Regions from separate parts of the Actinomadura citrea genome, predicted to be linked through region 1. Evidence: riboswitches for the same ligand, from Rfam matches in the RefSeq annotation. Region 1 holds a riboswitch; each other region holds the start of a gene.
The links. A riboswitch is a leader RNA that binds a small molecule or an ion and turns the genes downstream of it on or off. The one in region 1 is predicted to bind cyclic di-AMP.
Positions count from the first base shown of each region.

Region 1 (3,265 bases):
TCGCGGAGTTCGCGACGGCCATCGGCAGGAACGCCAGCCCGGTGCGCATCGGGGAGAAGTGCGCGACCACCTGGAGGTAGTAGGTGAGCGTGAGGAAGACCCCGAAGGCGCCGACGACCGCGGTGGCCACCGCGACGTAGGCGCCGGCCCGGTTGCGGTCGGCGAGGATCCGCAGCGGCAGCAGCGGCGCGCCGTGCGTGGCCTGGCGCACGACGAACAGGGCGAGGGCCAGGGCGCCGATTCCCATCGGCGCGGTGGTCTGCCACGCGTCCCAGCCGTGCGGGGCGGCCTCGCCCGCACCGTACACGACGGCGGCCAGGCCGCCGGTGACGAGGACGGCGGAGATCCAGTCGAGGCGCGACCCGGGGAAGCTCGGCGGCGCCGGAAGGACGATGCGTCCCGCCACCGACGCGGCCGCGGCGATCGCGACGTTGACGTAGAGGCACCAGCGCCAGTCGGCGTACTGGGTCAGCCCGCCGCCGAGCAGCAGCCCGGCCGCCGCGCCGCTGCTCGCCACGGCGCCGTACACGCCGAACGCCTTCGCGCGCTCCTTGGGTTCGGTGAACGTCACCGCCAGCAGGGACAGGGCGGTGGGCGCGAGCAGCGCGGCGAACGCCCCCTGCAAGGCGCGCCCGACCACGAGGACCTCGAAGCCGGGCGCGGCTCCGGCGATCATCGAGGCGATCGCGAACCCCGCCAGCCCGGCCAGGAAGCTGCGGCGCCGCCCGACCAGGTCGGCGATCCGGCCGCCGAGCAGGAGCAGCCCGGCGAAGGGCAGGGTGTAGGCGGTGATCACCCACTGCCGGTCGGCGTCGCCGAAGCCGAGCGCGTGCTGGGCCGTCGGCAGCGCGATGTTCACGATCGTGGCGTCGAGGGCGATCATCAGCTGCGCGACGGCGATCACGACCAGCGCCGCCCAGCGCCGGTTCGGGGCGCCCGCGGACGGGCCGGACGCGGTCCGCGCCGTGATGGCGGTCATGGAACCCACCTCCCATTAAACGAAGGATCTTCCTCCAGATAGTAACTGGAGGTTTCTCCTCCGTCTATGGGGGCGGCGAAAACCGGCCGATCCCTCGGATCCCCCTGGGCGGCGGGGTTCGCGCGGGTCGGCAGGGCACTGAGCTGCGGAAATGATCTGCGAGGACCTTGCCGTCCCTTGGTGATTTCAGTACCTTTGCCACTTCGAGACGCCTTCCAGGCGTTTTGTCCCACTCAGGTGGGCCGGGGTGCCATCCCCGCGCAACAAGGCCCGCGACCCCCTCGTCGACCGGGCCCGCACATCGTCAGCGCCGCTCTCTCTCAGCGGCACCCGCCGAGTCCGCCATGGCGCGGAGCCGGGGACCCAACCCGCACTGGGGTGAATCGGCCTGCTCAGGCCGTAGGGCGACTTCCACGTCCGAACCCGTCAGCTAACCCGGTAGGCGGCACATGGAAGCAAGGAGCCCCCCTTTGAAAGGCAAGCACAACAAGCCCTCGCGTTTTCCCCGGCCCAACCCTTGGGCCACGGTCACGCTGACGGGTCTCGCCGTCCTCGGCGTGACGGCGGCCGTGCCGACGGCCTTGCAGCACGCGTCCACCGAGACGGTCGCCGCCGTCCAGACCGTGCCGAAGCAGCGGACCGCGCCGCAGGATCAGGTCAGAGCACAGGCCCAGGTCCACAAGGAGTTCAAGCCGCCGGCGAAGGCCGAGCCGTCGACGAAGGCCGAGCCCCAGAAGCAGGCCGCCGAGCCGGAGCCGGACGATCGGTCCAAGGTCATCACGCGGGCCGAGACCTGGCATCCGCACTCCGACCAGCGGATCCCCTACAGCCAGACCAGCACGCACAACGGCTACCGCACCGACTGCTCGGGCTACGTGTCCATGGCGCTGGGGCTGTCCAAGCCCGGGACGAACACCGTCGGCCTCACCTCGTCGCGGTACACCGAGCGCATCGAGATGTCCGAGCTGAAGAAGGGCGACCTCGTCATGGACGCCCTGGGCAGCAACACCACCCGGCACGTCGTCATCTTCGAGAAGTGGGCCGACAAGGACCACTCGTCGTACTGGGCCTACGAGCAGCGCGGCCGGTACGGAACCGACCACCGGACGCTCGACTACGGGCTGTCCTCGGACGACGAGTACAAGGCGTACCGGCCGACGTCCCTCAAGTAGGCCGCCCGGAAGGCCTCGGGAACGCCCGGCATCGGCGGATCGCCGGTGCCGGGCGGAACGGGCCGGGGAGCGAGACGGGTCAGACGGAGCGGACGGCCCGCAAGGACTCCTTCAGGGAGCCGAGGGTCGAGAAGACGGCCGTGGGTTCGTAGCCGCAGTGGGCCATGCAGTTGGCACAGCGGGAGTCGCGTCCCCTTCCGTAGGAGTCCCAGTCGGTCTCGTCCAGGAGTTCCCGGTAGGTCTGCGCGTAGCCGTCCGACATCAGGTAGCAGGGACGCTGCCAGCCGAAGAGGGAGTAGGACGGGATCGCCCAGGCCGTGCAGGGGAAGTCGACCTTGCCTTCCAGGAAGTCCAGGAACAAAGGCGAGTGGTTGAAGCGCCACCGCTTGCGGTTGCCGTTCCCGAACGCCTTGCGGAACAGCTCCCGCGTCTCCTGGACGCCGAGGAAGTGGTCCTGGTCGGGTGCCTTGTCGTAGGCGTAGCCGGGCGAGATCATCATCTCGTCGACCTCGAGGTCGTCGTTGAGGTAGTTCATGACGTCGATGACGGTCTGCGGCGTGTCCGTGTTGAAGATCGTCGTGTTGGTGGTGACGCGGAACCCCCGCCGCTTGCACTCCCTGATCGCCGCGACCGCGTCGTCGAAGACGCCGTCCTTGCAGACGGACTCGTCGTGGCGTTCGCGCAGGCCGTCGATGTGCACCGCCCACGCGAAGTACGGCGACGGCGTGAACTTGTCGATCTTCCTGGGTATCAGCAGCGCGTTCGTGCACAGGAAGACGAACTTCTTGCGCCGGACGAGCTCGTTCACCAGCTCGTCGATCTGCGGGTGCATGAGCGGCTCGCCGCCCGCGATGGAGACCATCGGCGCGCCGCACTCCTCGATGGCGGCGATGGCCTGCTCGACCGGCATGCGCTTCTTCAGCACGTCGTGCGGGTGCTGGATCTTCCCGCAGCCGGCGCAGGCGAGGTTGCAGGCGAACAGGGGCTCCAGCTCGACGATGAGCGGGAACTTCTCCCGGCCGCGCAGCTTGTTGCGGAGGATGTAGCCCCCGATGCGAAGGCTCTGGCGGAGCGGCATGCTCATGGTGTCCGGACCTCCTTGTGCAGGGTGAAC
Region 1 is NZ_JACCBT010000001.1:7,743,756-7,747,020, forward strand. Features, by position in the region: gene BJ999_RS35500 (MFS transporter) at 1-979, opposite strand, end outside; cyclic di-AMP (ydaO/yuaA leader) riboswitch at 1,301-1,439, shown strand; gene BJ999_RS35505 (NlpC/P60 family protein) at 1,450-2,151, shown strand; gene hpnH (adenosyl-hopene transferase HpnH) at 2,231-3,235, opposite strand.

Region 2 (3,265 bases), 740 kb from region 1:
GTCATCACCACGGACGAGGGAGGACGGAGTGGAAACAGCCACACTCGCACGTCGTGGCACCGACGATTTCGGGCTGAGCGAGGAAGAGATCCGGTTGCTCGCCCAGATCGCCAGCGGTGTCACCGCCGATGTGGCGGCACGCAAGCTGGAACTGAGCGCTCGGACCTTGCGGCGCCGGCTGCGGACGATCTGCGACCGGCTGGAGGTCAACACCCCTATCGAGGCCGTGGTGTGGGCGGCCCGGAGGCAGCTCATCTAGCGATGCACCCCCCGACGCTCGCCAGGGGACGGCGAGCGTCATCCGGAGAAACGGCGGCTCATCCGAATTCCGTCCGACCCCGCAGCGGCGGCGCCCGCGCCCTGGCAGGTAGGTCCCTGCAGAAGGCGTCGCCGCGGACGGCGTTCGGGCCTGACAGGCCCACCCTGCCCGCCTCGATCTCCGGCGAGCCCGGCCCCGCGACGGCTCTGGCCGGCGCGCCCCGGCCCGATCAGTTCAGCATGGTGAACGGCACCGCGAACCCGGTCGGCGTGACGGGTCGGCTCCGACAGCACTGACCGACCTCGCGACGGGCCTGATCGACGCACCTCGGCCGACCAGGGCGGCGCGGTCGGCCCCACGATGGTCGATCGGCTTCACAGAGTCGACGGGTGCGGTGGCGGGGTTCTAGGGCCTTTCTCGAAGTCGCCTCGGGCACGCGCGCGAACGCGTGACCTGCCCGGTGCAGCGAAGCCGGAGGCGAGCGAAACCGGGCTGATCGCGAAGCGATGCCGCGTTCGCCCAGGCCCGGTCACGTAGCGAGCCGCCAGGCGAGCGAAGTGGGCCGGGACTTTGGAACACAGCTAGGCGACCCGGACGCCGCCCGCGAAGGGGCGTCCGTTCATGGAGGCGATCTTCACGACGTCCCCGGTGTGCGGGGCGTGCAGCATCTTGTCGCCGCCGACGTAGATCCCCATGTGGTGCAGGTCGGAGTAGAAGAAGACGAGGTCGCCCGGCTGAAGATCGCCGCGCGACACGTGCGTCCCGGCGTTCCACTGGCTGCCGGTGTAGTGCGGCAGGTTGATGCCGACCTGCTTGTAGGCCCACATCGTGAGGCCGGAGCAGTCGAAGGTGGTCGGGCCGGCGGCGCCCCACACGTACGGGCGGCCGATCTTGCCCATCGCGTACCGGAGCGCCTGCGCGGCCTTGCCGGTGCCGATGACGGGGAGCTTGGCGAGCTGGGTGGGGTCCTTGTCGACGAGCTTGCCGCGGATCTTCTCGTAGGCGTCGGTGATCTTCGTGCGCTGCGAGTCGAGCTGCGTCTTCAGGGCCTTCACCTGCTTGGCGCGGGCCTCGGCAGACTTGCGGGCACGCTGAGCGGACTGCATGGCCTGCATCAGCCCGAGCACCTGGGTGCTGTCCTGCTTGGCGAAGTAGTGGAGGGTCGCGGCCTGGTCGAGGATGGACTGCGGGTCCTGGGAGGCGACGAACGAGACCGCGGGGTCGGAGCCGCCCTGCATGTAGCTCGTCGCCGCGAGAGATCCGACCTTCTGGCGGAGCGCCTCCAGCGTCTTCTCCTGGCGCTTGGCGTTCTCCGTGGCGACCTTGGCGGCGCGCTGCGACTGCGCGAGCCTGACCTTCAGCCCGTTGTACTGCTCGGTGAGCTGTTCCAGCTGGTCGGCGAGCTTGAGCGCCTTCGTCCTCAGCTCCTTGGCGGAGGGCTCGGGGTCGGCGTGCGCGACGGCGATCGCATGCGGGGCGATCGCGTGCGGAGCGGCCGAAACGACGGCGAGCGCGCCGACCATGATGGCCGCGCGCCCACGGAAGTGTGAAAGGGAAGCATGCCGCGATCGCTTCACGAATACTCCTCTCCTCAGCCGCCTACCGGGTTAGCTGACGGGTTGGGGCCGGAGCGGCCCGTCCGCGTCCGTGGGCGAACCGATCGCCCGCGACTGCGGATTCACCCCTCACGGTGGTCGCTCAGGGCGATTCCCCGAAACGCTCCGAAAGTGGGTCCCCGGCTCCCCGGGCAGCTGGTTGCGACCCGTGGGACTCGGCGGTGCGGCCTCCGTCCTACGGTGGGCCGACGTCAGCGATGGACACTAACGGACCCCGCATTGGATGCCAACCAGAACATGCGAATTCGCAGGTCGCGCTGCGCGGTGAACGAGGGAATCGCCGGATGGGTCGCGTTCCGTGCGCTGTGTTCTGCCTCACTTTTCGACCCCCCCTCGGCAGTGCCTAGTCTCTTTTATCTAGTCACTTGCGCGCGGTGCTCGGCACGGTTGGACGGAGGGCGTCGCCCGGCGAGCACGCGGCGTTCGATAATCTCGCCTGCTTGTGGAAGTCGTGATCCGGCGTGCACGTACCGCCGACGTCCAGGAGATCCGCAGGCTCGTCGACCTGTACGCCGGGTCGGGGCGTCGCCTGCTGAAGAAGACGACGGTCAAGCTGTACGAGGACGTCCAGGAGTTCTGGGTCGCCGAGGACGTCCAGCACGGGACGCCGGGGCCGCTCGTCGGCTGCGGCGCCCTCCACGTCATGTGGGAGGACCTCGCGGAAGTCCGTTCGGTCGCCGTGGACAAAGGATGCGGGGGACGGGGAATCGGGCACCGGATCGTGACCCGCCTCCTGGAGAACGCGCGTGAACTCGGCGTGCGAAGGGTGTTCTGCCTTACCTTCGAGGTGGAGTTCTTCGCCCGCCACGGCTTCCAGCAGATCCTGGGGACTCCGGTGGCGCCAGAGGTGTACGAAGAACTTCTCCGCTCCTACGACGAAGGCGTGGCAGAGTTCTTGAACCTCGACCGGGTCAAGCCGAATACGTTGGGCAACACCCGGATGTTGCTTCGCCTGGAGGACTGAGATGAGCGATTCCCCCCACGGCGGGCGGCCTTACCAGCCCCGGCAGGGGCAGGGTTCCTACGGCCCGCCGCCTCCGTACCAAGGTTCTCAGTGGCAGCAACCACAGCAGCGGTCGTCCCAGCAGCAGTGGGAGCAGCAGTCCCAGCAGCAATGGCAGCCGCAACAGGAGCAGTGGAACCAGCAGCCCGCCTACGACGACTACGGCTCCTACGACGACGGCGGTGAGCCGGTGCTGGCGCCGATCCACCGTAGGGCGGGAGCGCGAATCATCGACAACGCGCTCGTCGCGGTCTTCGGGTTCGCGCTCGTCCTCCCGGTGACGATCGGCGCATTCGGTCTGGGCAAGCCCGGCAGCAAGACGGAAGACGAGGGGGGTGTGTGGAACTGGCCCATCATCTTCACCCTCTTCTGCGTCCTGTCCGTGCT
Region 2 is NZ_JACCBT010000001.1:8,483,523-8,486,787, reverse strand. Features, by position in the region: gene BJ999_RS38875 (transcriptional regulator) at 29-259, shown strand; gene BJ999_RS38870 (C40 family peptidase) at 841-1,782, opposite strand; cyclic di-AMP (ydaO/yuaA leader) riboswitch at 1,840-2,046, opposite strand; gene BJ999_RS38865 (amino-acid N-acetyltransferase) at 2,318-2,839, shown strand; gene BJ999_RS38860 (RDD family protein) at 2,841-3,265, shown strand, end outside.
Region 2: linked by a shared signal. The riboswitch ahead of BJ999_RS38870 (C40 family peptidase) and the one ahead of BJ999_RS35505 (NlpC/P60 family protein) in region 1 are both predicted to bind cyclic di-AMP.

Region 3 (3,265 bases), 6.0 Mb from region 1:
GCTGCGGGCGGGCACGCGCCGCAGCTACGACGTCTACGGCCGCTGCGCCGGGTGCGGGCAGGTCTACTGGCGCGGGGCGCACGGCGACCACCTTGAGGAGATCGTCCGCGACGCGACGCGTCTGGTCGCCTCCCTCCGGGGGAACGGAACCGGACGGACCGGCGCCGCGGTCTGATCACGAAGACGGAGAGGAGCTGGTCGCGATCGATCTCGTGGTGGTGGGGGCGGCGATCCTCGCGGACGGGCGGCTGCTGGCCGCCCAGCGCGCCGAGCCGCCGCACATGGCGGGCGGCTGGGAGCTCCCCGGCGGCAAGGTCGACCCCGGGGAGTCGGACGAGGACGCCCTGGTACGCGAGTGCCACGAGGAACTGGCCGTGAAGGTGCGCCTCGTCCGCCGCGTCGGCGGCGACTGGCGCCTGAGCGAGCGCGCCGTCCTGCGCGTCTGGACGGCCGAGCTGGCAGAAGGCGAGCCCCAGCCTCTGGAACACCTGGAACTCCGCTGGCTGACCCCGCCCGAGCTCTACGACGTCGACTGGCTCCCCGGCGACCGCCCAGTGATAGACCTCCTGGCCGCCCAGGGCCTCACCTAGAACCTCCTGAACCCGGGCCCGCCCCGCGGGGATCCACCCGGGCGCCCAAGCCCGAACGCGCCGACCCTGGCCACCGCCGAAACCAAGCAACAACCTGAAGGACCGCGATCGCGTCCGGAGGCAGGTTCGAGCGAAGCGTGAATCTGATCGAGATCGGCCGAGCACCCAAGCCGTTCACGACCGACCTCAGCCGCCACAGCAACCCCGCAACAACCCCAAGGGCCGCGATCGCGTCCGAAGGCAGGTTCAAGCGAAGCGAGAACCTGATCGCGCAGCGAGCCGCAAGGCGAGACGAAGCGATGCCAGCGATCGCCCGCGTTTATCGACGATGGAGGGCCGCCAGGCCCGAAGGAGGAGAAAAACGCTAAGAAATACGGTTCGCGCCTGCGAAGTCCGAGCGGTCGGAGAGTTTGGAGATTTTGACCACATCGCCGGTCTGGGGGGCGTGGAGGTACTTGCCGTCGCCCAGGTAGATGCCCATGTGGTGCAGGTTGCCGCCGAAGTACACGAGGTCGCCGGAGCGGAGCGCGCCGCGCGAGACCTTGGTTCCCATGGCGAACAGGTCGCCGGTGTAGTGCGGGAGGCCGGGCTTGCCGACCTGGCCGTAGGCCCAGACGACGAGGCCGGAGCAGTCGAAGCTGCTCGGTCCGGCGGCGGCCCACACGTACGGGGAGCCGAGCTTGGTGAGCGCCTTGCGGGCCATCTTCGCGGGCAGGCCGGAGCCCTTGACGGTGGCGCTGAGGCCGGTGCGCGGGTCGCTCGCGTGGGTGGTGGTCAGCTTGTCGAGGCGCTTCATCACCTCGGAGACCTTGGTCCTGGCCGCCTCGCGCGCCTTCTTGGCGTCGTCCCAGGCCTTCTTGACCTGGGCGGTCTTCGCCTTCGCGGTGCGCTCCGCGGCGTCGGCCTGGTCGATCTGCTTCTTCAGGGCGAGGACGGCTGTGGCCTGGCTCTGCGCGAGGTAGGCGCGGTCGGACAGCCCCTCGGGGGAGGCGCCGGAGCCGAAGAGGACGTCGGGGCTGCCGGCCATGTAGTTCGCGGCGGCCAGGGCGCCGAGCCGCCGGCGGGCGGGCTCGGCGAGGGCGCGCAGCCGCTCGGCCTCCTTGGTGGCGTCCTGCTCGGCCTTGCGGGCCTTGTTGAACTCCACACGGGCCTTGTTGAACTTCTCCGTGAGGATCTCGGCCTCTTCGTTCAGCGCGTCGAGGCTCTTGCGCAGGCCCTTCTCGGTCGTCGGCGTGGGGCTCGGAGCCGACGGCGCGGAGGCGGGCCGGAACGGCTGCGCGGCGTGGGCGAGGTTCGGCGCGGTGGCGCCGAGGCCGATCAGGAGCAGGGTGGCGGTGGCGGTGGGCAGAACGCGACGCCGCCGGTGGGAATCCGGAGCCAAGCCGGTGTTCTCCTCTCCTCGTACGCCTACCGGGTTAGCTGACGGGTTCGGGCCGGAGTCGCCCTACGACGAGCGTCGATTCACCCCGAGGGTGGTGGGTCCCCGGTTCTCCCGCGGGAGATTCGGCGTTCCGGCCGCAGTCCCGGGGGGTGGGACTCCGGACGACCGGATCTCGGGCAGATTACAAAGGATGCGCAAAGTTGGCCAATCGAGGCCCGTGCGACCGGTGGGACGAACGGCTCGGAGTGGGTGGTACGCACGGCCAAGTAGAATGGGTACTGCCGCGTGTCTGCGGCGACTCCCGAACTCTCACGCAAGGCGAACCCGCATGCCCATCTCCACGCGCGACGACCTCCGTAACGTTGCGATCGTCGCCCACGTCGACCATGGCAAGACGACGCTGGTCGACGCCATGCTCTGGCAGTCCGGCGCCTTCCGCGAGAACCAGGACGTCGACGACCGGGTGCTCGACTCCAACGACCTGGAGCGCGAGAAGGGGATCACCATCCTCGCGAAGAACACCGCGGTCCTGCACAACGGGCTGACCATCAACATCATCGACACTCCGGGGCACGCCGACTTCGGCGGCGAGGTCGAGCGCGGCCTGTCCATGGTGGACGGCGTCGTGCTCCTGGTGGACGCCAGCGAGGGCCCGCTCCCGCAGACCCGGTTCGTGCTGCGCAAGGCGCTCGAGGCGCGGCTGCCGGTGATCCTTGTCGTGAACAAGACCGACCGTCCCGACGCGCGCATCGACGAGGTCGTGGACGAGACCTACGAGCTCTTCATGGACCTCGACGCCGACGAGGAGCAGATCGACTTCCCGATCGTGTTCGCGTCCGGCCGCGCCGGGCGGGCCTCGCTCGACAAGCCCGCGGACGGCACGATGCCCGGCAGCGACGACCTGGAGCCGCTGTTCAAGGTCATCACCGAGACGATCCCCGCGCCGTCCTACGACCCGGACGCCCCGCTCCAGGCGCACGTGACGAACCTGGACGCCTCCAGCTACCTCGGCCGGATCGCGCTGTGCCGGGTGCACGCCGGCACGATCAAGAAGGGCCAGCAGGTCGCCTGGTGCCGGCACGACGGCAGCGTCGACCGGGTGAAGATCACCGAGCTGCTGATGACGGAGGCGCTCACCCGCAAGCCCGCGGACGACGCCGGGCCCGGCGACATCATCGCCATCGCCGGCATCCCCGACATCATGATCGGCGACACCATCGCCGATCCGGAGGACCCGCGCCCGCTGCCGCTGATCACGGTGGACGAGCCCGCGATCTCCATGACGATCGGCACC
Region 3 is NZ_JACCBT010000001.1:1,753,976-1,757,240, forward strand. Features, by position in the region: gene BJ999_RS08450 (Mut7-C RNAse domain-containing protein) at 1-175, shown strand, start outside; gene BJ999_RS08455 ((deoxy)nucleoside triphosphate pyrophosphohydrolase) at 204-590, shown strand; gene BJ999_RS08460 (C40 family peptidase) at 955-1,971, opposite strand; cyclic di-AMP (ydaO/yuaA leader) riboswitch at 1,979-2,109, opposite strand; gene typA (translational GTPase TypA) at 2,300-3,265, shown strand, end outside.
Region 3: linked by a shared signal. The riboswitch ahead of BJ999_RS08460 (C40 family peptidase) and the one ahead of BJ999_RS35505 (NlpC/P60 family protein) in region 1 are both predicted to bind cyclic di-AMP.